DNA from 4 places in the Faecalibacterium duncaniae genome. Region 3 is predicted to be linked to each of the others. Evidence: riboswitches for the same ligand, from Rfam matches in the RefSeq annotation. Region 3 holds a riboswitch; each other region holds the start of a gene.
The links. Region 3 has a riboswitch for cyclic di-GMP ahead of GXM22_RS09480 (CAP domain-containing protein). Riboswitches for the same ligand answer to the same signal wherever they lie in the genome.

Region 1 (7,246 bases), 980 kb from region 3:
TTCCAGCAGCTGGATGAGCTGCCCGCAGGCTTCACCATCCCCGAGGGCCGTGTCAAGCCCTGGGGCACCTGCCACGCCGTGCTGGCCGCAAAAGACCTCATTGATGGCCCCTTCGCTGTCATCAACGCGGACGATTACTACGGCCCCGAGGCCTTCAAGGTCATCTATGAGTATCTGTCCACCCATCAGGACGGCGCAGTTTACGATTACTGCATGGTGAGCTACCTGCTCAAAAATACCGTCTCTGAGAACGGCACCGTCTCCCGCGGTGTCTGCGTGGTGAACCCGGACGGCACCCTGCACAGCGTGACCGAGCGCACCGGCATCGAGACCTATGAGGGCGGCATCCGCTGCACCTCCCTCACCGGTGAGGGCACGGATGACCTGCCGGTGGAAGCACCTGTCAGCATGAACCTGTGGGGCTTCGGCAAGAGCTTCCTGGACGAGGCCGACCGCCGCTTTGCAGGCTGGCTGCGTGAGAATCTGCCCCAGAACCCCCTCAAGTGCGAGTATTTCCTGCCCACCGTGGCCAGCGAGCTCATCGATGAGGGCAAGGCAGCGGTCACCGTGCTCAAGAGCACCGATAAGTGGTACGGCGTGACCTACCGTGAGGATAAGCCCACCGTGGTGGCCGCCATCGCCCAGAAAACCCAGGAGGGTCTGTACCCCGAGGATCTGTGGGCGTGAGCAAAACAAAATCTGCTTGACTTTTTGAGCGATACAGCATATAATAAAGCTGTAAAAGAGATTGGTTGCAGTTCATAAAACTCACCAAGTAGCAACAAGAAGCCCCCGCGGTAGTGCGAATACCGAGGGGGCTTCCTGCTTGCTAAGGATTAGTGCTTACCGGCCTTGAACTGGTCGTCAAGCCACTTGCAGATGTAATAGCTGACTACACCCGCTGCGACGGACAGTGTAAAAGAGATTATAAAGTTCATAAAACTCACCCCCTTCCTCTTATAGATCGAGGTCGGAAGGCCGACAAGTACAGTATAACAGAAAATTCGACACATTACAACGCAGAAGCGCCCCATCCGGTGAAGGATGAGGCGCTTCTACGTATATTTGGGAATATTCGGGGATGGCGTTAGTTGTTCTTGAGCTCCTGTGCTTTCTGCCATGCATTCAGCACATCAAGCTTGCTTACGGGATTGGCCGGGAAGAACTTCATCTCTTCCGGAGCCGTGCCCTCATCATTCAGGTCAGGGATAAGCTCATTCTCCATGGCCCAGCGGGCGGCGTGCTGCAGGTCCATATCCCGCTCTTCCTGCCCTACATCGGGGTAGAGCAGTTCGGATTCGGGCATGGGTTTGCCTGCATCCTCCCACAGCATCATGGCAAGGGCGCTGCGGTTGCTGGGGAAGTAGGGCAGAGCCATCAGCTTGCCTGCAAATTCAGCACCCAGAGAATAGGCCTGATAGCCCAGCACTGCACCGCCGACAACAACAGTAGTGCCGATCACGATGGGGCCAACGATATCGGGCTCGTCATCTTCAATGGATGCATCCTGTGTCATGGCTTTCAGGGTCACGGCCTTTGCAGGCATCTCAAAGTCAAAGCTTTCCTTATCCTGATAAGCGTTCGGATCATCCAGGCCGGTGATATCCCAGTGGCCAAATTTCAGACCGCTATCTGCAAAAGCATCCTTATCAAATGCAACACTCACCGTTGCACCCTCGGGGACATTAAAGGAACCGTCCTCGTTGGCATTCTTTTTAACGATCTCGGTGATATCCTCGGGGTCAGCACCATCCTTGCCGGGCACTGTTACGCTGGTGATAACGCCGTCCTTCAAGGTCAGCGGGTGGCAGACCGGAGCTTTGGGGGCGAGCTCCCAATGGGCATAGAAGGTGATGTCCTTCGTAATTATTTCGTTCACATTCAAGGGCTGGTCATCTGCGGTGTACCAGCCGGTGAACTTGTAACCCGCACGGGTGGGATCATGGATGGCAGTCAGATCGTTTGCCTTGGTATCAGTGATTTTTTCGGTCTTATAAACCGGCACCTCAGCGTCGTCGTTCAGTTCGCCGCCCTTGGCATCAAAGGTCACCTTGCAGAGGTAAAGAAAATTGCGTTTTCTCAGTTTATCATTGGCATCAATGTTAGAATTGTCATCATTGTCTGCAAGCAGAGCATCTGCGGCGGCCTTGTAGTTTTTGTAGTAGATGGCACCATTGGGGTTCCCAGCTGGACAACCTTTCAGACTGTCTTGGAAAGAAGTCAATCCAGCAGGGAGCATAATGTATTCCAGATGGGTGCAATAGTCAAAGGTACCAGGTCTAATGGTTGTTACATTTTCCGGGATGGTGACGTTCGTCAGATTAATGGAAGTGCAAGAATTAAAGGCATGATAGCCGATCGTCTTAATATTCTCACCTAACGAAATCGTTTCAAGAGAAGTGCACCCTAAAAAGGCCCGGTGTCCTATCGATGTGGCAGCGTCCTTGATGGTAAGAGATTGCAAGTCATGGCATTGTCCAAAGGCATCATTGCCGATGGAAGTGACGCTCTGTGGAATGGTGACACTCTCCAGCTCAATGCAATAATAAAAGGCATCATCGCCGATCGTCTCAATATTCGTCTTAATATTCTCACCGAACGAAAGCGTTTTAAGATGAATGCATTGGAGAAAGGCTTTCTTGCCGATGGAAGTGACGCTTGGTGGAATGGTGACGCTCGTCAGACCACGGCAATCATAAAAGGCCTCATCGCCGATCGTCGTAATTTTTTTACCTAATGAAAGCGTTGTTGTAAGAGGGCATTCCGTAAAGGCCCGGTTTCCTATTGATGTGGCAGCGTCATTGATGGTAACAGAGTCCAAGTTGTGGCAACCTGCAAAGGCAGAATCGCCGATGGAAGTGACGCTTTGTGGAATGGTGACCTTCTTCAGAGCAGAGCAACCTCTAAAGGCATCATCGCCGATAGCAGTTACAGGGAATCTGCCAAAATCTGTGGGTATGGTGATGTCGTAGGAGCCATCAACAAGGGCACGAAATTTTGTGATGGTTGCAGTACCGTCTTCTGTATTTATCGTATAGTCATACTCGTAATCGCCATAGCTGGCTGTACCAGTTGGCGCTGACGTGTCTTCTGCAAATGCCGTGACTGCCGACAGGGGCAGCATGGTGATCATCATGCAGACCGCAACCAATAAGCTGATCAAACGCTTAGGTTTCATAATTCTTTACTCCTTTTCCATGATATTCCCAAAAACTCTCTCTATTTCAGCCAAAACAAAAGAGCGCCGCACCGGCCAAACGGCTGGTACGACGCTCTGAACCCTTGTAGACCCGCTGCGCGCTCGCTCTCCTGAAGGGAAGCCGACGCATCTTCACAAGGAGGTGCAAGGTTTCGGATTACCTTACCCGGAGAGAATAACGTGCGGCTGGCTGCCATATTACAGGCCCTTGTAGCTTTGCGTCGCAGCCTTTCGACTGGCTTGCCGATTCTTCAGTTTTTAGCAGGAATAGCATATTGCACAGGATAAAATACTCTTTTTTTGTCAATATGACGAAAATAGATTTGGAAGAGTGTACAAAAAAGGAACGTATAATGTTGAAAACAGAATGAGAACAAAAGCGTGCAGCAGAACAAGATCTGCCTGATTTTATGGAGAATGCAGCGCAGGAAAAATGCCCCTGACCGAAAGAAGCCGGTCAGGGGCATTTGGGGTTGCTGCAGCGGGCAGGGTCAGTGCCTGCGCTCGTACTTCAGGCGCTCCCGCAGCTCGTCCAGAGAGCGGTGCTTTTCGCCGTGGCGCAGCTTGGGGTAAGCGCGGAGCATACGGCCCTTGCCAAAGTACTTGGAGCTCCGGGTGCGGGCGCGCATCTCCTCGCTGCGGGCCTGCAGTTCTTCGGCCAGCTGTTCCAGACGGAGCAGCTCTGCCGTGCGCTCTGCGGTGCCCTTGGCGGCCAGCTTGACGGCAGCGGCGGCCTCAGAGGCATTGAGCCGGGCCTCCTGGGAGGACTTGCGGGCAGCCTCCATGGCCTCGTCGGCCTTGGCGCGCAGGGCGGCAGCGGCATCCCGGGGGCTCAGTTTGGCGGCATTGTCCCGGGCCTCGGCAGCTGCCAGCTTGAGCTGCAGGCGGCTCTCGTCCATCTTCTGGTCCACGTCCATGGCGGTGGTGCCCAGCAGCTCGGTCATGGCATCGGACACGGCGTGCATACTGTCGGCCACCTTTTCCAGAGCATCCAGCTCACGGGCCAGGTCAGAGGCCGCAAAGGCGGTCACCACCACGTCGGCGGCGTAGCAGGCGTACAGGATGCACATGAGGACAAAGCCCACCATCTGGGGGACCATCTCCACAAAGCCCGCGATCACGGGGTGAACGGCCTTCATCACCACAACGGTGCCAACGCCCCACAAAAGGGAGAACTCCAGGCAGATATATCCGCCGATGTTGAAGGGGAAGTCGCTGTAATCCCACCACCGGGTGTGGTAGAGCTTGTAGAGCGCCCAGCCGCCCACCAGCTCCAATACGCTGGGCAGGATCACGCCGCCGAGATAGAGCAGCAGCAGGTTGTCTGCCAGCGGCGAAAGGGTGAACAGCACAATGATCATGCCAAAGCCGTAGATGGGGCAGACCGGGCCGTTCAGAAAGCCGCGGTTCACCAGCTGGCCGGTGGAAACGGCGGCATAGATGACCTCCAGGCACCAGCCCAGGCAGGAGTAGATCAGGAAAAACGCCAGGATCTGATACAGCGAAAAGCCGCAGACCATGGTGTTGACAAAAAAGGACATCTTACTCCTCCTTTGCGGCGGCAGCGGCTTCCTCCGCAGCCTTCCTCTTTTTCAGGACCTTGGGTTCGATCCAGGTCACGGCGGCATCGCCGGGCAGCTTTTTGGCGATCAGGGCCTTGATCTTGATGCCCATCTCGGTGAACATCCCCTCGTGCTCGGTGCGGATGTTCCACTCCGGCTCGTTTTCGTGCAGGTCAAAGGTCTTCCAGGTGATCTCGTAGCCGGAAGCGGGGAAGTACTCCAGGCTGTCGCGGAACAGGTCGTCGTCATCGGTCTTGAAGTAGATCTCGCCGCCGTCCTTCAGGAATTCGCGGTACTGGATGAGCTGGCGGGGATAGGTGAGCCGGTGCTTGTTGGAGGAAGCGTTCTTGCTCCACGGGTTGCAGAAGTTGATATAGATGCGGCTGACGGTATCCTGGGCGGTGAGCACGCCCTTGATGCGCTCGATGTCGGTGCTCATGATCTTCACGTTGTCGATGGGGCGGCCTGCCTCGGTGTAAGCGGCCTCGATCTTGCGCTTGGCAAGGATCAGCACCTTGTCGGTGATGTCGATGCCCAGATAGTTGTTCTCCGGGTGGGCGCAGGCCAGCTGGGAGATAAAGCCGCCCTTGCCGCAGCCCAGTTCCAGCACAAAGGGCTGCTCCGGGCGGGCATACTGTGCGTGCCACTTGCCGCCCCAGATCAGGGGCTCGTGGACGTGGAAATCGGCGGCCATCAGCTCATCGTGGGCGTAGGGTTTGAAACGCATTCTCATAGTTTGTCATTCTCCTTGATGTTGTGTGACTCCTTCAGCCGCCTTCGGCGGCAGCTCCCTCAGCGAGGGAGCCACTGGCGAAGAGGGAAAATTTTCCGTACAGCCAAAGCCTCCCTCATTGAGGGAGGTGGCATCGCGCAGCGATGACGGAAGGAGTTATTTCGTCTTTTTGATGTTGTGTGACTCCTTCAGCCGCCTTCGGCGGCAGCTCCCTCAGCGAGGGAGCCACTGGCGAAGAAGGAAAGCTTTCCGTACAGCCAAAGCCTCCCTCATTGAGGGAGGTGGCATCGCGCAGCGATGACGGAAGGAGTTATTTCGTCTTTCTCAAAAATTCTTTCACCTGTTCCGGCTCTGCGGCGCAGCTTCCCTGGCAGATGCCGGGTTTGCCGCCGCCGCGGCCATTGAGGGCGGCGTTCAGGGCTTTGGTCAGGGCGCGGACATCGCCGCCCGCCTGGGCAAGGCAGTAGCCGGTGCCCTTTTCGTTGGGGGTCAAGGCCGCGCACAGGCCGGTGGTGGCTTCGGTCAGGCGGACAGCCAGCCGGTGCAGGCCGTCCGGGTCCAGCCCCGGCACGATGCGGATGGCATCCGCACCGGGCGTTACCTGCGCGGCCAGCGCGTCAAAGAGCTGGCTGCACAGCCCGAAGTGGGTGAATTTCAGGGCGGTGTACTCGTCATACACCCGGTGCACGGCGTTGGCCGTCTCGCTGGCCTTGGCGCTGAGCAGGGCACCGATCTCTGCCTGCCGTGCCCGCATGGCCTGTGCGGCTTCCAGCGCGCGCCCGCCGCAGACGATGCTCAGGCGCACGCCGCCCTTATAGTTTTCGGCGGCCAGGATCTTGATCTGGCCCACCGCGCCGGTAAAGGCGGTGTGGGTGCCGCAGCAGGCACAGACATCCGCCCCGGGGATGGTCACGATCCGCACCTGCCCCTCGATCTCCTTTTTGGAGCGGTAGGTCAGGATGGCCAGCTCCTCCCGGGTGGGGTAGGTGATGTTCACCGGTACATTCTCCCAGATGATGCGGTTGGCGGCAGTCTCGGCCGCTTTCAGCCCCTCGGCGGAGATGGGGATGTTCGTGTCCATCCGCACGGCATCGGAGCCGATGTGGAAGCCCACGTTCTCGGCCCCGAACATGCTGTGCAGGATGCCGGAGAGGATGTGCTCGCCGGTGTGCTGCTGCATCTTGTCAAAGCGCCATGCCCAGTCGATGGCCTGTGCGGCTTCAGCCCCGGGCACCGCCCCGGCGGGCAGGGAAGTGACCATGTGCCAGATGACACCCGCCTGCTCGTGGACATCGGTGACAGTCAGCACCGTGCCGTCGGCAAGGGTCAGGGTGCCCCGGTCGGCAGGCTGGCCGCCGCCCTCGGGGTAAAACACCGTGCCGTCCAGCGCGATGCGCCCGCCGCCGGTCCGGCTGTCCGGCTCTGCGGCTAAAATATGCCCCACCGCCTCCCGGCGGTAGGCATCGTGTTCATAGTATTTTTCGGTTGGCTGCATAAGCACCTCCTAATATAAAAACAAGTATACCACGTTTTTTGCCTGTGGAAAATAGTCTGCGGTTATGTTATGATAGAAAACAGACAAGCCCCAGCAAAAAGTTTGAGACGAGGAAGGATTTACAATGCGTGAAAGTGGTATTCTAATGCCGGTGTCCAGCCTGCCCGGCCCCTACGGGATCGGCTGCTTTGGCAAAAAGGCAGAAAAATTTGTGGATTTCCTTGCGGCGGCAGGCCAGAAGATCTGGCAGATCCTGC
Region 2 (7,246 bases), 670 kb from region 3:
TCTGCTCGGTCTCGACATCAAAGAGGTGGACCTTGTGCGGATCGAATGCAACGCGGACGGTGTCTCCGTTGCGTGCCTTGGAGGTGGGAGCGACACGGGCGGTCATCTTGTTGCCCTTGTACTCCAGGTACAGGTAGATCTCAGCGCCCATCATTTCGGACACATCGACCTGAGCCTCCAGGTGGCAGTCGGGGTGCTTTGCCATAAACTCGGGCTCGTCGTCGATATCCTCAGGACGGATGCCCATCTTGACCTTCTTGCCAACATAGGAATCCAGCTTGCCGTCAGCGGTCTTTTCCTTGGGCAGGGGGATGGTGTCGCCGCCCAGGTCAATGGCGTACTGATCGCCGTTCTTGGTCACGGTGCCGTCCAGGAAGTTCATCTGGGGGCTGCCGATGAAGCCGGCAACGAACATGTTGCAAGGCATATCGTACAGGTTCTGCGGGGTATCGACCTGCTGGATGATGCCGTCCTTCATAACAACGATGCGGTCGCCCATGGTCATAGCCTCGGTCTGGTCATGGGTAACGTAGATGAAGGTGGTAGCCAGCTTCTTGTGCAGCTTGATGATCTCGGTGCGCATGCTGGTACGCAGCTTTGCATCCAGGTTGGACAGGGGCTCGTCCAGCAGGAAGACTGCCGGGTTACGAACCATTGCACGGCCCAGAGCAACACGCTGACGCTGGCCGCCGGACAGAGCCTTGGGCTTGCGGTCCAGCAGGTGCTCGATCTCCAGGATCTTGGCAGCCTCGTGAACGCGGCGGTCGATCTCGTCCTTCGGGGTCTTGCGCAGCTCCAGACCGAACGCGATGTTCTTGTAAACGGTCATGTGGGGGTACAGAGCGTAGCTCTGGAACACCATGGCGATATCACGATCCTTGGGGGGAACGTCGTTGATCAGGCGGCCGCCGATGTACATTTCGCCCTTGGAGATCTCCTCCAGACCGGCGATCATGCGCAGGGTGGTGGACTTGCCGCAGCCAGAGGGGCCGACGAAGATGATGAACTCCTTATCCTGGATCTCCAGGTTGAAGTCGGTAACAGCAGGAGCAGTAGCGCCCGGATAGATCTTGTAGATGTGCTGGCAGCTAATCGAAGCCATAGGTCATTGCCTCCATTAAAATTTTTCTATGTTACGGCACCTTGACGGTGCACGCTCTCGTTGGTATTATAATAACAGATAACTTTGTGATATAAAATAGCATTTTATTGATTCGAGGTGTCAGATATTGCTTTATGATTGGACAAGCACCGCAGCCCTTGGCGTGGTGCGGGATATCCAGCCCAAAGAACCCCTGACCCTGACCGGCGAGGGGCTGTGGGTCTGCCTGATCTCCAGCGGCAGATGCACTGCCAGCCTGACCGATGCCTCGCCCTCCCCGGCGGGCAGCGCACTGATCCTGCCGCCCCAGAGCGCGGCGGCGGGCCATCTGGTACTGAGCCGTGCCCCGTTGACCCTGACCCCGGAAGGGGAGAGCCACCTGCTCTGCATCCAGCTGACCGGACAGGCGGCGGTGCAGTTCCTTGCCGGGCTGACGGAGCTGCCGTTCCTGGCCCGGGGCGAGACCTGCCCCGCCGCCGCAGAGCTGCTGGGCCGCCTTGCCGCCGAGGCCGACACGCCCCGCAGCCGGGCTGCCAGCCAGCTGGCCTTTGCCCTGCTCTGTGAGCTTGCGGGGGCCGACAGCGCCGCCCCGCCCCTGCCGCCGCTGGTGGAGGCCGCCATTGAGGATATCCGCCAGAACTACGCTGGCCTGTACGGTGTGGAGGAGCTCAGTGAACGGCTGGGAGTCTCCAAGAGCCACCTTGTCCGCACCTTTACTGCCGCCGTAGGGGTGCCCCCGGGGCGCTACCTGACCACTGTGCGGGTGGAAGCAGCCATGCGGCTGCTCCTGCACCGGGAATACACGCTGGATGTCATAGCCAGCCTGTGCGGCTTCTCGGGGGCCAACTACCTGTGCCGGGTGTTCAAAAAAGAGACCGGCCAATCCCCCGCACAGTGGCGGGCCTTGGCCGGTCAGACAGCGCGGCCCCTCAGCCCGGCGGAAAGCCAGCGGGAGCAGGCACTGTATATTTAAAATGTTCAGGAGCCGGGGCAGCACCCGGCTCTTTTCCGTGGTGGCGTTCAGCTGCACACAGACTGCGGGCGCTTGAGCAGGAACACCGTCAGGGCCAGCGTGATGGCCTCGGCGGCGGGGAAGGCCGACCACACGCCGTTCATGCCGAACAGGGCGCTCAGGATCAGCGAGCAGGTGACGATGGCGGCCACGCCCCGGCTGACCGAGGTGATGGTGGCTTCGGTGGGGCGGTTGACCGCACCCAGATAGCCCGCCGCAACAATATTGCAGCCTGCAAAGAAGTAGCCCAGGAAGTAGATGCGCATACCGCTGTGGGCATATTCGGCCATCAAAGCAGAGCTCTCGCTGTTGAAGAGGGCAACAAAGGTATCGGTAAAGCCAAACACGGCACCGTACAACACCGCCGCCAGCGCCAGCGCAGTGCCGCAGCCCAGCAGAAGCAGCTTTTTTGCTCCGGCCATCTCATTTTTGCCGTAGCACTGGCTGATCAGCGGCTGGGCACCCTGGGCCACGCCGTTGAAGATGGCTGTTGCCACCAGCGCAAAGTTTGCCACCACGCCGTAAGCGGCCACGCCCACGTTGCCCGCCAGCCGGAGCAGCAGGAAGTTGAACACGGTGGTGGTCACGGCAGAGGAGAGCTCCCCGACGAAACCGGAGATGCCAAGCTGGCAGCTCTGCACCAGCAGCCGGGCCGAGGGAGCCTGCCGGACAAAGGTGAGCGTGTTGCTCTTTTGAAAGAAGTGGCGGCTGCAGATGGCGATGCTGAGCACCGGCGAGATGGCCGTTGCCAGCGCCGCGCCGGGCAGGCCCAGCCCCATGGGGAAGATGAAGATGTAATCGAACACCACATTGAACAGGCTGCCGCTCAGGGTGGCCACCATGGCAAGGGACGGGTCGCCGTCGTTGCGGACGAAGGCCGAGAAGATGTAGTTGCACATGAAGAAGGGGGTGAACAGCAGGAAGATGCGGGTGTAGTTCAGGCCCAGCGCCACGATGTCCGCATCGCCGCCCATGAGCTGCAGGAGCGTGCCCGGGCAGAACGCGCCCGCCAGCATGAACGGGATGGCGATCAGGCAGGCGCAGAGGATGGCGTTGGAAAAAAACCGCTGCGCCCGCGCCTCGCCCTGCGCCTGCAGGATGGCGTACCGGGTGGCCGCACCCAGGCCGATCATCGAGCCGAAGGCAAAGATCAGGTTGTACATGGGCAGGCAGAGGTTCAGCAGGGTCACGCCGTCGGTGCCCGCCGCCTGGGCGATGAAATAGGTGTCGGCCAGAATATAGCACGATGTGCCGATCAGACCGAAAATATTCTGCGACACATACTTGAAGAACTGCTTTGTCAGGTTCATGGAAGCTTCCTTTCCGCGGGGAGAATAGGGGAGTGAAACGTAAAAACGACTACTACTATATCATAAAACTTGGCATATTTCAACGAAAAAGCGAGGAAACACGCCATCATTTCCCAAACGGAACACTTCTCCCCGGGGCGATGCTGCTATCCGAAAATGCCATACAAACACTATCGCTTTTGTGCAACTTGCCAAAGATGCTTTTGGGTTATTGACAAAAAAAAAAAAAAAAAAAAGTTTTATGATTTTTGTGTAAGATGCCACGTTGAAACAGAAAAAACGGCAAACCAGTCGAAAGGCTGCGACGCAAAGCTACAGGGCCTGTAATATGGCAGCCAGCCGCACTTTCTCAACCATACCGCACATGGGCATCACCTCAAGGGGCGGTAGATTCCCAAAGTACAAAACGCAGAGCGTTGTACCAGCCATTTGGCCGGTGCGGCGCTCTTTTTGCTTTGTGCGGGCATGGTTATATTTTGGGAGTAATTCATAAAAGGAGGATTTTTATGAAAAAGCGTTTCGTCAGCTTGTTGGTTGTAGTATGTATGCTACTTACACTATTTCCGGTGTCAGCGTTTGCAGATAATGCAAAAAGCGGTGAGTTTCATACGGATGGAATAAAAACACAAGATGGAAATTTTGTGTATAGTGTAAATGATGATGACACTGCAACGTTGGTACAATACATTGGCTCGGAAGATGTGCTTGCGGCAAATAATTATGAAGTTGATATTCCTGCCGAGTTTGACGGACATTCTTTGAGTAAAATCGGACAGGCCGCGTTTGCAGCAGAATATCATTCTAATTTTAAGTATTGGAATGCAACCTGTGGCAAGATTCAAAAAGTTAAAATTCCAGAATCGGTGACATATATTTGCTCGGGTGCTTTTTATCATTGTGAGTCTTTGAAAAGTGTTAATATTCCAGAGAATGTTGAAAAGATTGAATGGTGGGGATTTGCAAATTGTACAGGGCTAAATGATATTACTTTTGAAGGTAATAGCAAAATCACAACAATTGAGATGGAGTGCTTCTCGAATTGTTCGAGCCTAGAAAGGATTGATCTGCCAGAAGGGATTACAGATATTCGTTGGGGTGCTTTTGAGAACTGTACTTCACTTATGAATGTTGTCATTCCTTCTAACACTGAAAGAATTTACAGGAAAGCATTTTACAATTGTGCGCTCGGAACGGTTACTTTCCCTGCATCTTTGAAAGGAATTGAAGTTGCGGCATTTGGTAGGCCGATTTCGCTGACAAAAGTTTATTATGCCGGAACAGCCGATCAGTGGAATGCTCTTGTAAGCGCTCCCTTTGTTCCTCTTGATGGCAAGACGGATGGCACTAGCAAAAACTTCACTGGAATTAATTATAAAGAGGATTCGCATGGCGGCAATAATGAGCAGCTTCGTCAAGATGGGCTGGTTATAATCCCTTGCAAGATGGATGTGACCACCTCCAAGAGCGACTACTTGGTCAATACTCCCGTTGATGTGAACATTGCCATTGCCCCCGGTACTGATATGAACAAGATTCTCAATGGCAGTGTTGCTTTCACCTACGGTGATGAAGTTGAAAAGGTAGAACTGAACGGCAAGGAACTGACCGAGAAAGAATACACTGTTCAGAAGTTGGCTCAGATGATGAAACTGACTTCCCGAAGCAGTGATATCAAAGCAACCCTGAATGTGACCTACAAAAAGACCGGCAGCTACACCTTTGGTATTGCAGTGAACGACAGCAATGACGAGACCATCTGCAATGCGGATGCAAAGGTCGTTGTTGGCGAAGAGGCCGCCGAACTGACCCCTGCAACCAAGCTCTACACCCTGACCGTCAAGAATGCTGATGTTACCATTAAGAATGGTGACGAAGAGATCAAGGCTGAGAAGAACGACAAGGGCGAGCTGATCGCCAAAGTGCCCGAAAAGGCTGACGTGACCGTGACCTACACCAGCCAGAGCGATGCCGTTGCATTTGACCAGTGGACGATTACCACCGATGAAACGCTGGATGTGGATGTCAAGAACAACCCCCTGAAGTTCCAGATGCCTGCCGGTGGTGTGACCATCGAAGCCATGACAAAGGATGCCTCCATTGAGGAGGACGAGCCCAACATTCTGGGCACCACCGCAGTGGTTGGCACTGCCGCTGTTGGCACCGCCATTCTGGCATGGCAGGGCTACCAGCTGAGCACGGAGCTGTACCTGAAAACCGCTCTGCCCGCCGGTACTGCCATCCCCACAAACCGTGCCGAGCTGGCCCTGCTGGTGTGGAACCATGCCGGTAAGCCCGCACCCGCCGCAGTTCTGCCCGCCGATGCAACCGATACCCAGAAGGCCATTGCCTGGGCTGTGGAAAACGATCTGCTCAAGGCCGCAAAGGACAACGGCGAGACCTATGTGGATACCGATTCCGTGAGCCGTGTTGAAGTGATCCGCGTGTGGAATAAGGCACAGGAAAAGTAAACCCCACCGTCATCCCTTCGGGATGCCACCGCCCCTAATAGGGGCGGCCTTGGCAAAAAGGTGAAACTATCCGCTATGCCAAGGGCCCCCCTATTAGCGGGGGCTGTCGCTGAAAGCGACTGGGGGGTTGCCCCCATAACCTAACCATTCTCTATTCCCAAATAACCTGTGGAAGCGCCCTGCCGGGGAACCGGTGGGGCGCTTCTGCATAGGGGCGGGAGCCGAAACCGCCGCTTTTTCCGCTCTAGCGCCGTGGTTTTTATTGACAAGCTCCCGGCTTGCTATTATAATAGAACAGTCATAATAGCATTCGTGCGCGGCTTTGCGGCTGCGTCAATCCAATAGACAAGGAGAAGATCCAAAATGGCACAAGAAATCAAGATGTCCGCTTCCGGCCTGAAGGCGATGCAGGACGAACTGGAATACCTCAAGACGGTCCGCCGCAAGGAGCTGGCCGAGGAGATCAAGGAAGCCCGCAGCCACGGCGACCTTTCTGAGAACAGCGAGTACGATGAAGCCAAGAACACCCAGGGTCTGGTGGAGAACCGCATCACCGAGCTGGAGCAGATGGTCAAGAACGCTGTGATCATCGACGAGAGCGAGCTGAGCGTGGACAGCGTTGCTGTTGGCACCCACGTTTCCATCAAGATGATCGGTGACGATGAGGCCGAGGAGTACGATATCGTTGGCCGCACCGAGGCTGACCCCATCAACGGCAAGATCAGCGACGAGAGCCCTGTGGGCCACGCTCTGCTGGGCAAGGCCGTGGGCGAGAAGGCTGAAGTCCTGCTGCCCTCCGGCCAGATCGTCGAGTACGAAGTGCTGGCCATCACCCACGCCGCAAACTGAGCCTGAACGGGAGGAAACCATGGAAGAGCAAAAGAGAAACCCCGCTCAGGGCCTGTCTGAGAGCGAGCAGGTGCAGGTGCGCCGCCAGAAGCTGGCCGACCTGCAGGCTGCCGGAAACGATCCCTTCACCCTGACCAAGTTCCCCCAGGACGCATACTCTGCCGACCTGAAGGAAGAGTTCAAGGATCTGCCCAACGAGACCGACAGCGGCAAGCAGGTCGCGCTGGCCGGCCGTATGATGTCCAAGCGCGTGATGGGCAAGGCAAGCTTTGCCCACCTGCGCGATGACAAGGGCGATATCCAGCTGTATGTCCGCCGCGACGAGCTGGGCGAGGAGGCCTATGCCGCCTTCAAGAAGCTGGACGTTGGCGATATCATCGGTGTCAAGGGCGAGGTGTTCCGCACCAAGACCGGCGAGCTGAGCGTTCGTGCCACCGAGCTGACCCTGCTGGCCAAGAGCCTGCGCCCCCTGCCCGAGAAGTTCCACGGCCTGACCGATACCGAG
Region 3 (7,246 bases):
ACCCACTGTAAGGAGCAAGACTATGAAAACTATGATCTCCCGCCGCGGCTTCCTGTGCGCTGCCGGCATCGCATCCGCATCTGCTGTTCTGACCGCCTGCGGCGGCTCCTCCAGCAGCACTGCATCTTCTACCGCATCCTCCGCTGCCGCCTCCTCTGAGGCTGCCTCCGGCGAGAGCGTGGAGCTGATCGTTTTTGCTGCCGCCTCCCTGACCGAGACCCTGAGCGCCATTGCCGAGACCTACTCCGCAGAGAACCCCGGCGTGACCTTCAGCTTCAACTTTGACTCTTCCGGAACCCTCAAGACCCAGATCCAGGAGGGTGCGGACTGCGACCTGTTCATCTCCGCCGGTCAGAAGCAGATGAACCAGCTGGACAGCACCGCTTCCGCTGAGGGGAACACCGAGGGCCTGGACTTTGTGGATGCCGAAAGCCGTGTGGATCTGCTGGAGAACAAGGTCGTGCTCTGTGTGCCTGAGGGCAGCAACAAGGGCATTGACAGCTTCGACAGCCTGGCCGAGCACCTGAAGGCAGAGGATATCCTGTTCTGCATGGGCAACAGTGATGTGCCCGTGGGTCAGTACACCCAGAAGATCCTGGCCTACTACGATCTGGATGAGGCAGCTCTGGCTGCTGCCGGTGTCATCACCTACGGCTCCAACGTCAAGGAAGTCACCACCCAGGTCAGCGAGGCCAGCGTGGATGCCGGTGTCGTTTACTGCACCGATGCGTACAGCGCCGGTCTGACCCCCGTGGACGAGGCTACCAAGGAAATGTGCGGCCAGGTCATCTACCCCGCCGCTGTGATGAAGAACGCTCTCCATGCCGAGGCTGCCAAGGAGTTCCTGGCTTACCTGCGCACCGACAAGGCTGCGACCGTGTTCGAGAGCGTCGGCTTCACCGCACTGTAAGCATCCGCTGGGGGAATGGTATGGACTGGTATCCCTTATGGAACAGCCTGCGCATTGCGCTGATCAGCTGCGCAGCAGTGTTCTTTTTAGGCATCTTTGCGGCCTACTACATTGCAAAGCTCCCGCGCGTGCTCAAGGGCGTGCTGGATGTGGTGCTTACCCTGCCCATGGTGCTGCCGCCCACGGTCGTGGGATATTTCCTGCTGCTGCTGTTCGGCGCAAAAAGGCCGCTGGGCATCTTTTTCATGGAACATTTCGGCGTGAAGCTGGTGATGAACTGGTACAGCGCCATCTTTGCTTCCATCGTGGTGGCCTTTCCGCTGATGTACCGCACGGCTCGCGGTGCCTTTGAGAGTTTTGACGAAACGCTGGCCTGGTCGGCACAGACGCTGGGGCTTTCCAACACATGGATCTTCTGGCGGGTGCGAATGCCCTGCTGCCGTCAGGGCATTCTGGCCGGTACGGTGCTGGCCTTTGCCCGTGCGCTGGGCGAATATGGTGCCACCAGCATGATCGCAGGCTACACGCCGGGCAAGACGGCCACCATTGCAACCACGGTCTACCAGCTCTGGCGCACCAACGATGAAGCCGGGGCCATGCAGTGGGTGCTGGTGGATATCGTTATCTCGGCGGTGGTGCTGCTGGCAGTGAACCTGCTGGAACGCAGGCAGAAGCAGGGAGGAAAGCACACATGAGCCTGGAAGTAAATGTGACCAAGCGGTTTGATGGCTTTACCCTCCACGCTGCGTTTACGGCGGGGGATACTGCCACCGCCCTTCTGGGTGCGTCCGGCTGCGGCAAAAGCATGACCCTGCGCTGCATTGCAGGCATCGTCCGGCCGGACGAGGGGCGCATCGTGCTGGATGGCCGGGTGCTGTTCGACAGCGCTCAGGGCATCGACCTGCCGCCCCAGCAGCGCAATGTGGGTCTGCTGTTCCAGAACTACGCCCTGTTCCCCAACATGACCGTGGAACAGAATATCCTCAGCGCACTGAAAAAGGAAAAGGACCCTGCCGCCCGCAGGGCCGCCTGTGCCGAGGCATTGCGGGCCATGCGGCTGGAGGAACTGGCCAAGCGCCTGCCCGGCGCGCTTTCAGGCGGGCAGCAGCAGCGTGCCGCCCTGGCCCGCATCCTGGCGGCCAAGCCCCGCATCCTGATGCTGGACGAGCCGTTCAGCGCGCTGGACAGCTACCTGCGCGAGGAGGTAGAGGGGGAAGTGGGCAGCCTGCTGGCCGGGTTTGCGGGCACGGCCCTGCTGGTGACCCACAACCGGGACGAGGCCTACCGCCTGTGCAGGGAGATGATCGTGATGGACAGCGGCGAGGTGCTCCGGGCAGGCACGACCAAGGAGGTCTTTGCCGACCCCCGCACCCGTGCTGCCGCCCGCCTGACCGGCTGCAAGAACATTCTGCCCTGCACCCGGGTGGGGGAGCATACCGTTCATCTGGCGGGCTGGGAACAGCCGCTGACCGTGGCTCTGCCGGTGCCCGAGGGCTGCCGCGCCGTGGGCATCCGCGCCCATGACTTTGCACCCTGCGCTCCCGGCACCCCCAACAGCCTGCCGGTGCAGGCTGTCTCCACCAGTGAGAATCCCTTTGACTGGAACATGATCTTCACCCTGCCCGGCGGTGAGGCCCGCCTGTGGTGGAAGGTGTCCAAGGAGACATTGGCGGCCCCGCCGCCAAAAGCACCCGCCTGCCTTACTGCCGCCCCGGAAAATATCATGCCGCTGATCTGAGGCAAAAAATCGTTTTCTCCCTGCTCCCGAAACAGAAATACGGAGCAGGGAGAATTTTTTTGAAAAAAGTACTTGACTTTATCAAGTGATGCAATTATACTAGACCTTGTCAAGTAAAGGAGATGCAAAGAGTGATCCAATCGACCATATCCTTCTACGTGATGGAGTTTTACAAGCAGTTCGCAGCCTACACCACCCAGCAGCTGCAGGAGTTTGGCCTGAGCTTTGGTATGATGTATTTTGTGATCTACGTGGGCAAACATCCCGGCTGCACCCCGGCTGAGATGACCAAAAAACTGCACCTGGACTGGGGCCACTGCCAGCGCAGCGTGATCAAGCTGGTGGAAGATGGCTTTATGACCCGGGAAAAGCAGGGCCGCAGTTATCATTTGGGGCTGACCCCGGCGGGTGAGAGAGCATTCCGGACCTGCCACCAGGTATTTTTCGATTGGGATGCACAAAATTTGAGCGGGCTGACCGAAGAGGAACAGCACCAGCTCCTGAGCCTGCTGCAAAAGGCAGCACGGACGAGGAAAGAGAGTGTGTAACATGTACGACACCATCCTGAGCCCCATTGATTACGGTGGAATGCAGCTGAAGAACCGCATTATCTTTGCCCCCACCACCTTCGGCCTTTCGGACGAGGAATATCTGGCAGAGATGGAGCGGCTGGCCAAGGGCGGCTGCGCCATGATCATCATCGGCGACGTGCCGGTGGCCAAGAGCCGGTTTGAGAAGTCCCTGTTTGACAAAAAGGGCTTTGCTTTCTATCAGCAGATCTGCGAGACTGCCCACAAATACGACTGCAAGGTCTGCGCCCAGCTCCACCAGACCGATACCGACATGATGTCCATCATCAAGTGCATCCCGGGGATGCTGATGAAAAAGATCACCCCCGACCAGCTGCGGGAGCGGATGAACGATGCCGTGGGCCCCTACATCACCAAGATGTCCCAGAAAAAGATCCATCAGATCATCGCGGGCTTTGGCAAGGCTGCTGTGCTGGCAAAGCAGGCGGGCTTTGACATGGTGCAGGTGCACGGCGACCGGATGTGCGGCAGCTTCTCTTCCGCCATCTTCAACCACCGCACCGATGAATACGGCGGCAGTGCCGAGCGCCGCGCCCGCTTTGCCGTGGAAGCTGTCAAGGCAGTGCACGCCGCTGTGCCCGGCATGGCCATTGACTACAAGCTGGCTGTCCGGCAGGAGAACCCCCATTACGGCAACGCCGGTGTGGTGGAGGAGGAACTGGCCGTGTTCGTGCCCCTGCTGGTGCAGGCAGGCGTGACCAGCTTCCATGTGACACTGGCCAACCACTCTGCGCTGGAAAACACCATCCCGTCGGCCAGCCACCCCGAGTTCAAGGAGACCGGCTGCTTCCTCAAGTTCTGCGATGAGGTGCGCCGGTATACCAGCGTGCCGCTCTGCGGTGTGGGCGGCCTGAACGACCCCGATTTTGTGGAGCAGCAGCTTGCCAGCGGCCGCATCCAGTGCGCGGCAATGTGCCGCCAGCTGCTGGCCGACCCCAACTGGGTCAACAAACTGCAGAGCGGCAATGCGGCAAAGATCCACCGCTGTGTTCGCTGCAACAAAAAGTGCCTGGGCGGCCTGATCGCCCATCAGGGCACCCGCTGTGTCTATGATGCCCTGAACGCAAAAGAACAGGGCAGCATCTGATCTCAAAGAGAATAAAGGAGAATGACCATGAGCTACGCCATCGTTTTCAGCAGCAAGACCGGCAACACCCGCCTGCTGGCCGACACCCTTCGCGCAAGCTTGCCCCAGAATGAGTGCACCTACTTCGGAGCACCGGCCCCGGAGGCACTGGAGGCTGAGACCCTTTACATCGGCTTCTGGACGGACAAGGGCCATGCCGATGACACCCTCACCGCCTTTTTGCAGACCCTGAAGGGGAAGCGGGTCTTTTTGTTCGGCACCGCAGGCTTTGGCGGCAGTGCGGAATATTTCGAGCAGATCCTGGCAGCGGTGCAGAAATCGCTGGATGAGAGCAACACGGTCATTGGAACCTATATGTGCCAGGGCAAGATGCCCATGATTGTGCGCCAGCAGTACGAAAAGATGCTGCAGCAGCCCAACCATGCACCCAACCTCGAGATGCTGATCGAGAACTTTGACAAGGCGCTGGCTCACCCGGATGCCGCAGACCTCGACCTGCTGCGCAAAAAGGCGGCAGAGGTGCAGGCATAACGGAAGAACTCTTCAAAAAAGCAGATTTTTTGAGAAAGCTGCTCCAAAACAGTTGACAGGTTCTGTCCGATGTGGTAGGATAGCGTCGAGGAAATGGAAACGGCTCCTCAAGGTGAATTGAATATTCTCGGCAAAACAGTCGAAAGGCTGTGACGCAAAGCTACAGGGCCTGTAAAATGGCAGCCAGCTGCTTCTCAAAGAAATCTTTCTTTGGGCGACCTGCTTAGATTTTCTAGGTGTTGTTTTGCTGAGTGTATTGCAGAACAACACCTTTTTTCGTTCTCAAATTTCTTCCCAAAAGAAGAAAGGCACGCAAAACTGAATATCCTCGGCAAAGCAGTCGAAAGGCTGTGACGCAAAGCTATAGGGCCTGTAAAATGGCAGCCAGTTGCTTCTCATCACCTGAGGGTCTCCACAGCGGAGAATGGGTGTTGAGTGACCTTCATCTGAAGCATCAGATGTCGATTGCCGAGTATACCAGCAATCGACACCTTTTTTCATGGGGTAACACAAAAGAGGTTCAACACCATGCGTAACGCTTCGATGAAAGTCCTGAAGAATCTGGTCTGCTGCGCCGCATTCATCTGCCTGATGTTTGTTCTGGCAATGCCCGCACACGCAGCTTCCAAGGCCGATGAGCTGCTGCAGCTCGTCAACGCAGAGCGTGCACAGGCTGGTGTGGCTCCTCTGAGCATGGGCAGCAGCGCACTGAATGCTGCCGCACAGGCCCGTGCAAAAGAACTTACCGTCAATTACTCCTACAACCGCCCCAATGGCAGCCGCGAGTTCACCATCCTGCCGGAGTACGGTGTGGACGATGTTTCCGTGGGCGAGAACTACTGGGCAGCTGCTGAGGATGCTTCGGATGTGGTCGCCGCCTGGAATCGCTACGATTTCTTCAAGGAGCGGATGCTGGACAAGGATGCCACCTCCGTTGGCATTGGCTACTACGAGGGCGGCGAGTATGGCAATTACTGGGTGATGATCTTCACCTACGCCCGCGGCACCAGTGAGAACGGTTTTGCACAGGAAGTGCTGGCGCTGGTCAACGCTGAGCGTGCAAAGGAAAATCTGGCACCTCTGGCTATGGGCGATGCCAAGCTGCAGGCCGCCGCCGATGAGCGCGCAAAGGAAGTGGCAAAGGTCGCTTCCCACACCCGCCCCGATGGCACCAACTGTTTCACCGTGCTGAAGGAGTACGGTGTGTCTGATACCGCCACCGGCGAGAATGCCGCCTGGGGCGAGACCACGCCCGAAAAAGTCGTTGCAGACTGGATGGCTTCGGAAGGCCACCGTGTCAATATCATGGACCCCGCCGCCAAGTATATGTGCCTTGGCTACAACTACGATGCCAATTCTCAGTGGGGCCACAACTGGATCCAGATCTTCGCAAAGTAAGCGGATGACTTCCATTGAGCGTTGTACGATGAAATAAAATAAAGCAAAAAGAGATGCACCCCGCTCCCTGAACCGGTTTCAGGAAGGCAGGGTGCATCTCTTTTGTTTTTTATTCTGCTGCCATCTCAGCCACATCCTCGGGGCTGAAATCGCCCAAGGGCAGGATGAGCCGGCCCAGCGTCTCCTGCGGCAGGGCGGCAAGCCGGGCACTCTCGTCCGCAATTTCGGCAGGGCAGAGGACGTGCACGCCGTCTGCACCGGTCTCTACCCGGGCGCGGTGGCCGGTGGCAATGTACTGGATGCCCAGCCGGTCAGCCGCCGCCAGCAGGGCGGGGAAGCGCAGGTCGGCCGGGGCAGCGGTCTCCTCGGCCAGCTGGCTGGCCAGTTCGCTGGCATTCAGGGTGATGCACTCGATGCCCAGAGCCTTGGCGGCTTCCTTGGCGGCATCCACAACGGGGTCATCGGTGCACAGACGCACCACAGCGCCCATCACCGCAAAGCCCTGCTGCTGTAAAATGCGGACAGCTGCTTTGCAGCCCGTGCCGCCGCACAGGCCCACCAGCACCTTGTCCTGCTGCTCATAGGTATCGAACCCGCTGCCGGGCAGAAATGTATCGCTCATCGTCCCTGTCTCCCTCCGTGTGCCTGACTTTGTGCCACGGCCAGCTGGTCGCAGCGCTCGTTTTCCGGGTGGCCTGCGTGGCCCTTGACCCAGACATAGGTGATCTTGTGCCGGGCTTCCTGCTCCAATGCCTGTTCCCACAGGTCGGGGTTCAGGGCAGGGGAGCCGTCGGACTTTTTCCAGCCCCGGCGCTTCCAGCCCCTGGCCCAGCCCTTTTCCAGCCCATTGATGACGTACTGGCTGTCAGAGCACAGCCTCACCTCACAGGGCTCCTTGAGCTGGCGCAGGGCCTCGATAAAGGCGGTCAGCTCCATCCGGTTGTTGGTGGTGGAAGCATCGCCGCCGCTGAGCTCTTTTTCGTAGACCTTGC
Region 4 (7,246 bases), 1.1 Mb from region 3:
GCCGGTACCATGATGACCGCCGTCGGTTTCGGCATCCTGCTGTCCATGATCTGGTCCACCGATATCGCTGTGTTCTACTTTGTCGGCTTTATCTGCGCCAAGAGCCTGGGCCTGAGCAGCCTTGGTATCGCCGTCATCGGTGCAGCCATCGCCCTGACCCTGTTCTTCATTGACAAGCGCATCATTGATGCAAAGAACGCTGTGGCTGCTGCCCCCGCTGCGGGTGCTGCTGCCCCTGCCAACAGTGAGGAGGATTTCTTCTGATGGAAAAGAAAGTTGTCAGCGCAGAGGAAAATAAGATCCTCAAAAAGATGTTCTGGAACAGCCATCTGGTCTTTGCAAACTTCAACATGACCAAGATGGAAGCCAATGGTTTCACCATGACCATGGCCCCCGCCGTGGAGAGTATCTATGGCGACGATATCGAAGGCAAGAAGGCCGCTTATGCCCGCCATCAGTCCTTCTTCAATACCCATGCAGTCGCATTCAACTTTATCGCAGGTCTGTGCTACGCACTGGAAAAGGACTGCCACGACGGTAAAGTTCCCGGCGAGACCATTGATGCCATCAAGGCTTCCCTGATGGGCCCCACCGCCGGTATGTTCGACTCCATCTTCTTCAACTGCCTGCGTGTCATCGGTGCCGGTATTGCAATCGGTCTGTGCTCGCAGGGCAACATCCTCGGCACCTTCATCTTCATCCTGCTGTATGGCATTTCGCAGTCCCTGCTCAAATGGGTCCTGCTGAAACTGGGCTACACACTGGGCACAAGCTTCATCAACACCGTCTTTAACAGCGGCCTGATGAGCGTTGCGACCCGCTGTGCATCCATCCTCGGCCTGATGATGGTCGGTGCCATGACGGCAACCACCGTGGGCTTCCCCCTGAACTGGACGCTGAACATCGGCGAGACCTCCATCGTGGTCTCCGAGCTGTTTAATGCCATCTATCCGGGCATTCTGAGCTTGGCTCTGGTGCTGTTCATGATGTGGCGAATCAAGAAGGGCAACCGCCCCACACAGCTGATCATCGGTCTGCTGATCTTTGGTCTGCTGGGCGCATTCCTTGGAATCTTCTAAAAAAATCAGATCGCCTGATCCTGCAAGGGGTCCGCAGTCCGGCAGGAGTAAAACGCTTCCTGCCGGACTTTTTTGTAGAAGGAGAACGGATATGACATTGCAAGACCTGATGATGCTGTATGGTGTCACCCTGGGCAAACGGCGCACTGCAAAGCAGAAATATCTTTTTGCCCAGCAGCTCAACGAGAGCCTACCGCCGCTGGGCTGGCCGGTGCGGGTTCAACAGAGGGAAGGACGGTTTTCCAAGATCGAAAACCTGATTGCCGGGGATCTGGCAAATGCAAAGGTCGTCATTGCGGTCCCCTTTGATACGCCGGCAAAGGCGCTGCGGCCCCAGAAATACTATCCGTTCCATCCGGACAAAAATGTTCAGCAGCGGGGGAGAGACCTTGCACTGCAATGCGTGCTGGAACTGCTCTGTTTCGGAGCGGCCTGCCTGATGTTCTGGTCCGGACGGGGAACCGGTGCCATGCTGCCCCGGACGCTGGCGGCACTGCTGCTGGCAGGGGTAGGTGTCTGGCTGCTGCTGCCCCATGCAAGCCCCTGCAACTTCAGCCGCTGTTCCGGTGCGGTCGCCACTGCCGTAAAGCTGGCGGAGGACCTGAGCGGTGAGGAGAACATCGCTTTTGCCTTCTGTGACCATGCAGTGGATAACTATGACGGCTTCCGGCTTCTGGCGCAGGAGATGCCAACTGCGGCAACTGTTCTGCTGCTGGACAATCTGACCAGCGGCCCGGCAGTGGCGCTGGCGCACGGCGAGTACCGGAAAGAGGCGGCGGAACAGCTGTGCAGTTTGTTGCCGGAGGATAAGGTCTATGACCGGAACTACCCGGAGGAACAGCGGCAGCGGAATCTGCTGGCGCTCTTTCCCAGAGGGATGATGCTCAGCTGTGGACGAGTGGAAAAAGGCGAATTTGTTGTGGAGAATACCTGCTGTGCACAGGACCATGTACTGGATCTGCCCCGGATGGAGCGGATGGAACGGGCGTTGGCCGATTTTGCAAAACAGGAAGCAAATAAGAAGGAGAACTGAATTATGAAACTGCATTCCAACCGCATTTATACGCCGGAAGGCCCCAAGGCAGGTGTGCTGACTGTGGAAGGCGGCAAGATCACTGCCTTTGCAGAAAACACGACCGACCCCGAAGCCATTGAATACGGCGACCAGCGGATTATCCCCGGCATTTTTGATACTCATAACCACGGCACCTGCGGTTATGATATCATGAATAAGAATGCCCCCCATGAAAAGCAGATCGCATCCGTGAAAGGTTATCTGAAGGGGCTGGCAAGTCAGGGCACCGTGAACATCTTCCCGACGGTGTGCGACCCGGATTCCATCCGTGCGGTGGCAGAGGTGGCAAAAGAGGGTGATCAGGACGGTGCAACCATTCTGGGTATCCACAGCGAAGGCCCCTGGCTGAACCGCACCGGTGAAAAAGGCATCCGTACCGGCTGGCCGGAGGTAAGTATGGAGACGGCACATGCCATGGTGGAAGCCGGCGGCGGGTGGCTGCGTCTTGTGGCACTGGCACCGGAGATCCCCGGGATGGACCCCATCATCGAGTATTTCCTCTCGCAGGGCATCACAGTGGCAGCCGCCCACAGTGACAACAACTATAAGCAGGCCATGGCCGCCTATGCCAAGGGCATCAGTGTGGCGACCCATACCGGCAACGTCATGACCGATATGCATCACCGGGACATCGGCGGTCTGGGAGCAGCCCTGACCAATGAAAACGTTACCTGTGAGGTGATCTGCGACGGCCTGCACATCTGCGATGAGATGCTGGGCATCTACTTCAAGGTCAAGAGCACCGACAAATTCATGATGGTCAGTGACTGTACGGCTCTGTCCGGTGCACCGGTGGGCAAGTATGAGGGCATCTTTGAGGGGATGGCCCTGAATGTGACCCCGGAGGGCTTTGTTCTGACCGATACCGGCCGCCTGTGCGGTTCCAGCCAGCCGGTGCTGTTCGACATCAGAAATCTGGTGAACAATGTTGGCATCCCGCTGGAGACCTGCCTGAAGATGGCCTGCCTCAATCCCTGCATCAAGTATGGTTTTGCCGACCGCAAGGGTACCATTGAAGTGGGCAAGGACGCAGATCTGGTGGTCATCAGCGACGATTATCAGGCACAGGTCACCTACGCCGAGGGCCGGAAGGTCTATGACCGCAGCACCGAGGGCAAGATCTTCAATGCGGATTATCTGAACCGATAAGGACAAAGGAAACAGCTATGAGCAAGAAGTTGATCGTAGTAGCCGATGATTTCGGCTTCAGTGAGGCATACAACTATGGTGTCATCAAAGCCTATAAGGAGGGCGTGGTCTGCACCCTCTCGCTGATGAGCAACATGGCCGCCGTCCCCCATGCGGTGAAACTCTGGCAGAGCGAGTGCCCGGAGGTGCCGCTGGTCCAGCACACCAATTTTGTGCAGTACCGCCCCGTCAGCGCCCCGGAAAAGGTGCCCACGCTGGTAAACGAAGAGGGAATGTTCTACCGCAGCTATCTGTGGAAGAGCGAGAATCCCAATGATGCCAAATGCAAGGGCGAAGTTTACCCCAGCTATGAGGACCTGTATACCGAGACCATGGCCCAGCTGGACCGGCACAAAGAACTTGTGGGACATTATCCCCGGCATTTTGAGGGCCACAGCGCCATGACAAGGCCCATGGAGCAGGCGTTCCGGGATATCGGAAAGAAGCTGGGCATCCATAACATGGGCGATACGCTGGCCGAAGAACTGCCGATGAAACCGGCCTGCGAGCTGTTCAGTTTGGGCAACAGCAACGCAATGGAGATTCTGAACCGGGGCAGCCGCCCGGAGGACTGGCTGGAAGACCGCTTCGGCATCCTGAGCTCTCCCTACGAGTACAATATCCTGCATTTCCATCCGGGTTATCTGGATCAGTACCTTCTGGACAATACTTCCCTGACCCTGCCCCGCTGCCGTGATCTGGCGACCCTGTGTGACCCGCAGGTTCGTCGCTGGCTGGATGAGCATGAGGTGGAACTGACCAACTTTGATGCCCTGTACGAATAACTGCGCCATTTCCAAGTGATACTTTATCATCCTCCATAGGAACGCCGCTGCACAGAATTGCGACCTGTGCGGCGGCGTTTTCTTAGTAATGGCCTAACCCTCTCAGCCAAAGTCTTTAACTGAGAGGGTCACCCCCCACCCCCCCGTCAAATCGCACTAAAAAATAGACTGCATTTGTTACAAATGACAAACTCATGGAAAACCCCTTGATTTTTATATAAGGGGGGTATAATAAAATGCAAAAGAGCACCCCCACAAAACAGAAGAATCGGCAAACCAGCTGGAAGGCTGCGACGCAAAGCTAAAGGGCCCAGACCGGGCAGCCAGCTGCACTTCCCCATAAGTACACCACAGCGTCACACCAGCCTTTCGGGGCAGGTGCGGCGCCTTTTTACATTTACGGCGGGTGCAGGGAAAAGCGTTTGGGATACTTCATAAGGGAGGAAAAAGTTTATGAAACCAAAACGTGTAGTAAGTTTGCTGGTGGCGGGCTGTATGGCCGTCTCCATGGTGCCTGCTTCGGCGGTCACGGCGTTTGCGGAAACGGTGGGGAATACGTCTGCCTTGGCTGTGCTGGCACAAAATGCAGCAACAAGCGGCCCTTGCGGTGCAGAAGATCAGACGGAAAGTGTTTCTTGGGAAGTGGAACAAAACAATACGGCTGCGGAGAATCCTACATATACACTGAGCATCGAAGGTTCAGGTGCAATGGCGGATTACAATGCAATCACAGATGATGGAACAGTTGAAGATGACGGAACGGCTAAGAATTATACAATCATAACCCCGCGTGAAAACGCGGGGTTATGATTTGTCCATTTTTCGTGGATGCCCCAAGCGGCTAGATATCCGTAGCAACTCCGAGTTTTCGACTTCTCACGCTTTATCGAAAATTTGGAGGTCACACATGAGTTTTGATCCGAATGCTATTGGTAACCGTATTTTTACTTTGCGTACAAATGCGAAGTTATCGCAGGAAAAACTTGCTGAAAAACTTGGTGTTTCCCATCACCACCTGGGCGATCTTGAAAGGGGAAGCTCCAATGGCTCTGTAAAAATCCTGATCGATATTGCAGAATACTTCCATGTCAGTATGGATTATCTTCTTTTGGGTCGAGATCCTTCTAGGAATCAGTTTCAAAATGAACTGCAAGCCGCTATAGATCATCTTGAAAAAATCAAAGGTCTTTTATAATCACTTCAACAAGAAACGCTCCTGCCAGTTTTACACCGGCAAGAGCGTTTCTTGTGTTATTCAAAAATATCGGCAAGGGTAAGCAGCTGTACTTCTCCGCGTTCCTGTGCCTGAAGCAGACCGTCCGTAAATCCGCCTTTCGAGAAAATGTAGTAGTGGTAGTTTGTTCCTTTCCCAAAGACTGCTGCATATTCCCGAATCAGTTCCAGTTCGTCCAAACCGATTTTTTCATTGCGGTATTTGCAGGAGCCAATGATATAGTCATTACCCTCAACCGGCGTTCCGACAATGTCGATCTGGATCTGCTTCTTTTTTTGAGGGTCGGTTCCCCACCACTGCCCGATCTCACTCAACTCGATAGGAAGATCATTCGCATAATAGAGCAAATAGTCTTGACACATCTTCTCAAAAATCAGGCCCATATAGTCTGGAAAATACTGCTTCACCGCATGGGGGTAGGTCTTTGCGATCCGCCCCGAATCAATGGCACTTGCATTGACCGGCACAAAACGGTACCAAAAACGAAAAAAATTGTCCGCCAGAAGATAGATCGTTTTTTTGCCCGGTTTCTCTGTGATCGGCGTTTCTTTTTTGACGATTCCAAGGTCTATCAACGTTTTGAGGTACTTCGCCACCACAGAGTTTTCTTCACCAACTTTTGTGGTGATGTCGTTCAGGCGAGAAGCCCCCTCTGCAATTGCCTTGATGATTGCATTATAAATTGCAGGCTCACGCAGCTCCTGCTTTAACAGGTTGGCCGGTTCCTCATAGAGGTAGCTGGAACGGTCAAACAAGTTTTCCATCAGTGCTTCATCTACGCTGTCCCGAACATCCAATTTGTTGATATAATGCGGAACGCCGCCTGTGATGCCATAAATCAGGGCGTTATCTTCCTCAGACAGATTCGGATGGAATACCGCAGTTTCCCTATAATCCAGCGGCATGATCTTGAATTGCGCTGTTCTGCGCCCATACAGAGGGCTTTCTTTGCCCAAAACCTGACTTTCCATAAAACTCATGGACGAGCCACACAGGATCAGGTACATTTGGGACTCTGTCCATTTATGGTCGATGATGTGCTGAAGCATTGCGGAAATAGCGGGTTTAGCCTTTGCAAGATAAGGATACTCATCAATTACAAATACGATCCGCTGCTCCTTGGAGAGAGCTGTCAGTTCGTCCAATGCTGCATCGTAGGTTGTAAATTCCGGAGATGATTCTGCATTGGGTCGTTCAAAACTCATGATTGCCTTGGACAAGGCTTCCAGATTTTCTTTTCCGGTCGTATTCAAGGCAGAGAAGAAAATGGTCGGTTTATCCTTGCAGAATTCATTGATCAGCGCAGTTTTTCCAACACGGCGTCTGCCGTAAATGACAACGCATTCAAACTTTCCATTCTCATATCGTTTGTTTAACTTCCGAAGTTCCTCATCGCGGCAGTAAAATCGGCTCATTTTGTTCCCTCCCCAAAGTGTATTTATCGAATTTATATACTCGTAAGTTAGTTTCTTACGAGTATAATACTTCATTTCTTACATAAAGTCAAGAAATATATTTTTGACGGCTCATCGAGAAACAGGAACGATACTTCCTATTTTCCTCAAAAATTGTGAACTCTGAGTTCCTGTTCATTTCGTTCCGCATCGGTTACAATACAGCCATAGCTTCGGAAAGCGTTCAAAGCAGCCCTCAAGCTATCCCGCCCCTTGAAAATTGAACACGCATTCTTCAGTCACGTTCCTGTGATGATGAGCCACGTCCGTAACAAATGCGATGATCTCCCACTGAGGGAATGAGCGGTAGGTTGACGGTAAATGGATGACAGCTTCTCCATAGCTAAGAGCCATCACAGAATAATGATACTTCTGCCTTCGGGCAGCTCGGTGAGAACCACGGAGAGGTGAGAACCCTATGGATTCGGTAC

Region 1: linked by a shared signal. The riboswitch ahead of GXM22_RS14180 (leucine-rich repeat protein) and the one ahead of GXM22_RS09480 (CAP domain-containing protein) in region 3 are both predicted to bind cyclic di-GMP.
Region 2: linked by a shared signal. The riboswitch ahead of GXM22_RS15475 (leucine-rich repeat domain-containing protein) and the one ahead of GXM22_RS09480 (CAP domain-containing protein) in region 3 are both predicted to bind cyclic di-GMP.
Region 4: linked by a shared signal. The riboswitch ahead of GXM22_RS04155 (hypothetical protein) and the one ahead of GXM22_RS09480 (CAP domain-containing protein) in region 3 are both predicted to bind cyclic di-GMP.

What each region holds. Positions count from the first base shown of each region.
Region 1 covers NZ_CP048437.1:2,934,667-2,941,912, reverse strand. The annotation lists gene GXM22_RS14185 (nucleotidyltransferase family protein) at 1-687, shown strand, start outside; gene GXM22_RS14180 (leucine-rich repeat protein) at 1,088-3,178, opposite strand; cyclic di-GMP riboswitch class I at 3,378-3,454, opposite strand; gene GXM22_RS14175 (putative ABC transporter permease) at 3,691-4,740, opposite strand; gene trmB (tRNA (guanosine(46)-N7)-methyltransferase TrmB) at 4,742-5,494, opposite strand; gene GXM22_RS14165 (alanyl-tRNA editing protein) at 5,805-6,989, opposite strand; gene malQ (4-alpha-glucanotransferase) at 7,114-7,246, shown strand, end outside.
Region 2 covers NZ_CP048437.1:2,624,490-2,631,735, reverse strand. The annotation lists gene GXM22_RS12600 (ABC transporter ATP-binding protein) at 1-1,102, opposite strand, end outside; gene GXM22_RS12595 (helix-turn-helix domain-containing protein) at 1,230-2,075, shown strand; gene GXM22_RS12590 (MATE family efflux transporter) at 2,123-3,424, opposite strand; cyclic di-GMP riboswitch class I at 3,696-3,771, shown strand; partial or broken gene GXM22_RS15475 (leucine-rich repeat domain-containing protein) at 3,931-4,677, shown strand; gene GXM22_RS15310 (hypothetical protein) at 4,867-5,892, shown strand; gene greA (transcription elongation factor GreA) at 6,256-6,741, shown strand; gene lysS (lysine--tRNA ligase) at 6,761-7,246, shown strand, end outside.
Region 3 covers NZ_CP048437.1:1,953,010-1,960,255, reverse strand. The annotation lists gene modA (molybdate ABC transporter substrate-binding protein) at 23-910, shown strand; gene modB (molybdate ABC transporter permease subunit) at 931-1,605, shown strand; gene GXM22_RS09500 (sulfate/molybdate ABC transporter ATP-binding protein) at 1,602-2,648, shown strand; gene bilQ (bilirubin utilization transcriptional regulator BilQ) at 2,771-3,196, shown strand; gene bilR (bilirubin reductase) at 3,198-4,325, shown strand; gene bilS (flavodoxin family protein BilS) at 4,353-4,856, shown strand; cyclic di-GMP riboswitch class I at 4,976-5,051, shown strand; cyclic di-GMP riboswitch class I at 5,177-5,252, shown strand; gene GXM22_RS09480 (CAP domain-containing protein) at 5,385-6,254, shown strand; gene GXM22_RS09475 (adenine nucleotide alpha hydrolase family protein) at 6,364-6,876, opposite strand; gene rnhA (ribonuclease HI) at 6,873-7,246, opposite strand, start outside.
Region 4 covers NZ_CP048437.1:879,281-886,526, reverse strand. The annotation lists gene GXM22_RS04180 (PTS mannose/fructose/sorbose/N-acetylgalactosamine transporter subunit IIC) at 1-264, shown strand, start outside; gene GXM22_RS04175 (PTS system mannose/fructose/sorbose family transporter subunit IID) at 264-1,079, shown strand; gene GXM22_RS04170 (hypothetical protein) at 1,171-2,112, shown strand; gene GXM22_RS04165 (N-acetylglucosamine-6-phosphate deacetylase) at 2,116-3,303, shown strand; gene GXM22_RS04160 (ChbG/HpnK family deacetylase) at 3,321-4,127, shown strand; cyclic di-GMP riboswitch class I at 4,388-4,462, shown strand; gene GXM22_RS04155 (hypothetical protein) at 4,581-4,937, shown strand; gene GXM22_RS04150 (helix-turn-helix domain-containing protein) at 5,035-5,322, shown strand; gene GXM22_RS04145 (ATP-binding protein) at 5,379-6,776, opposite strand.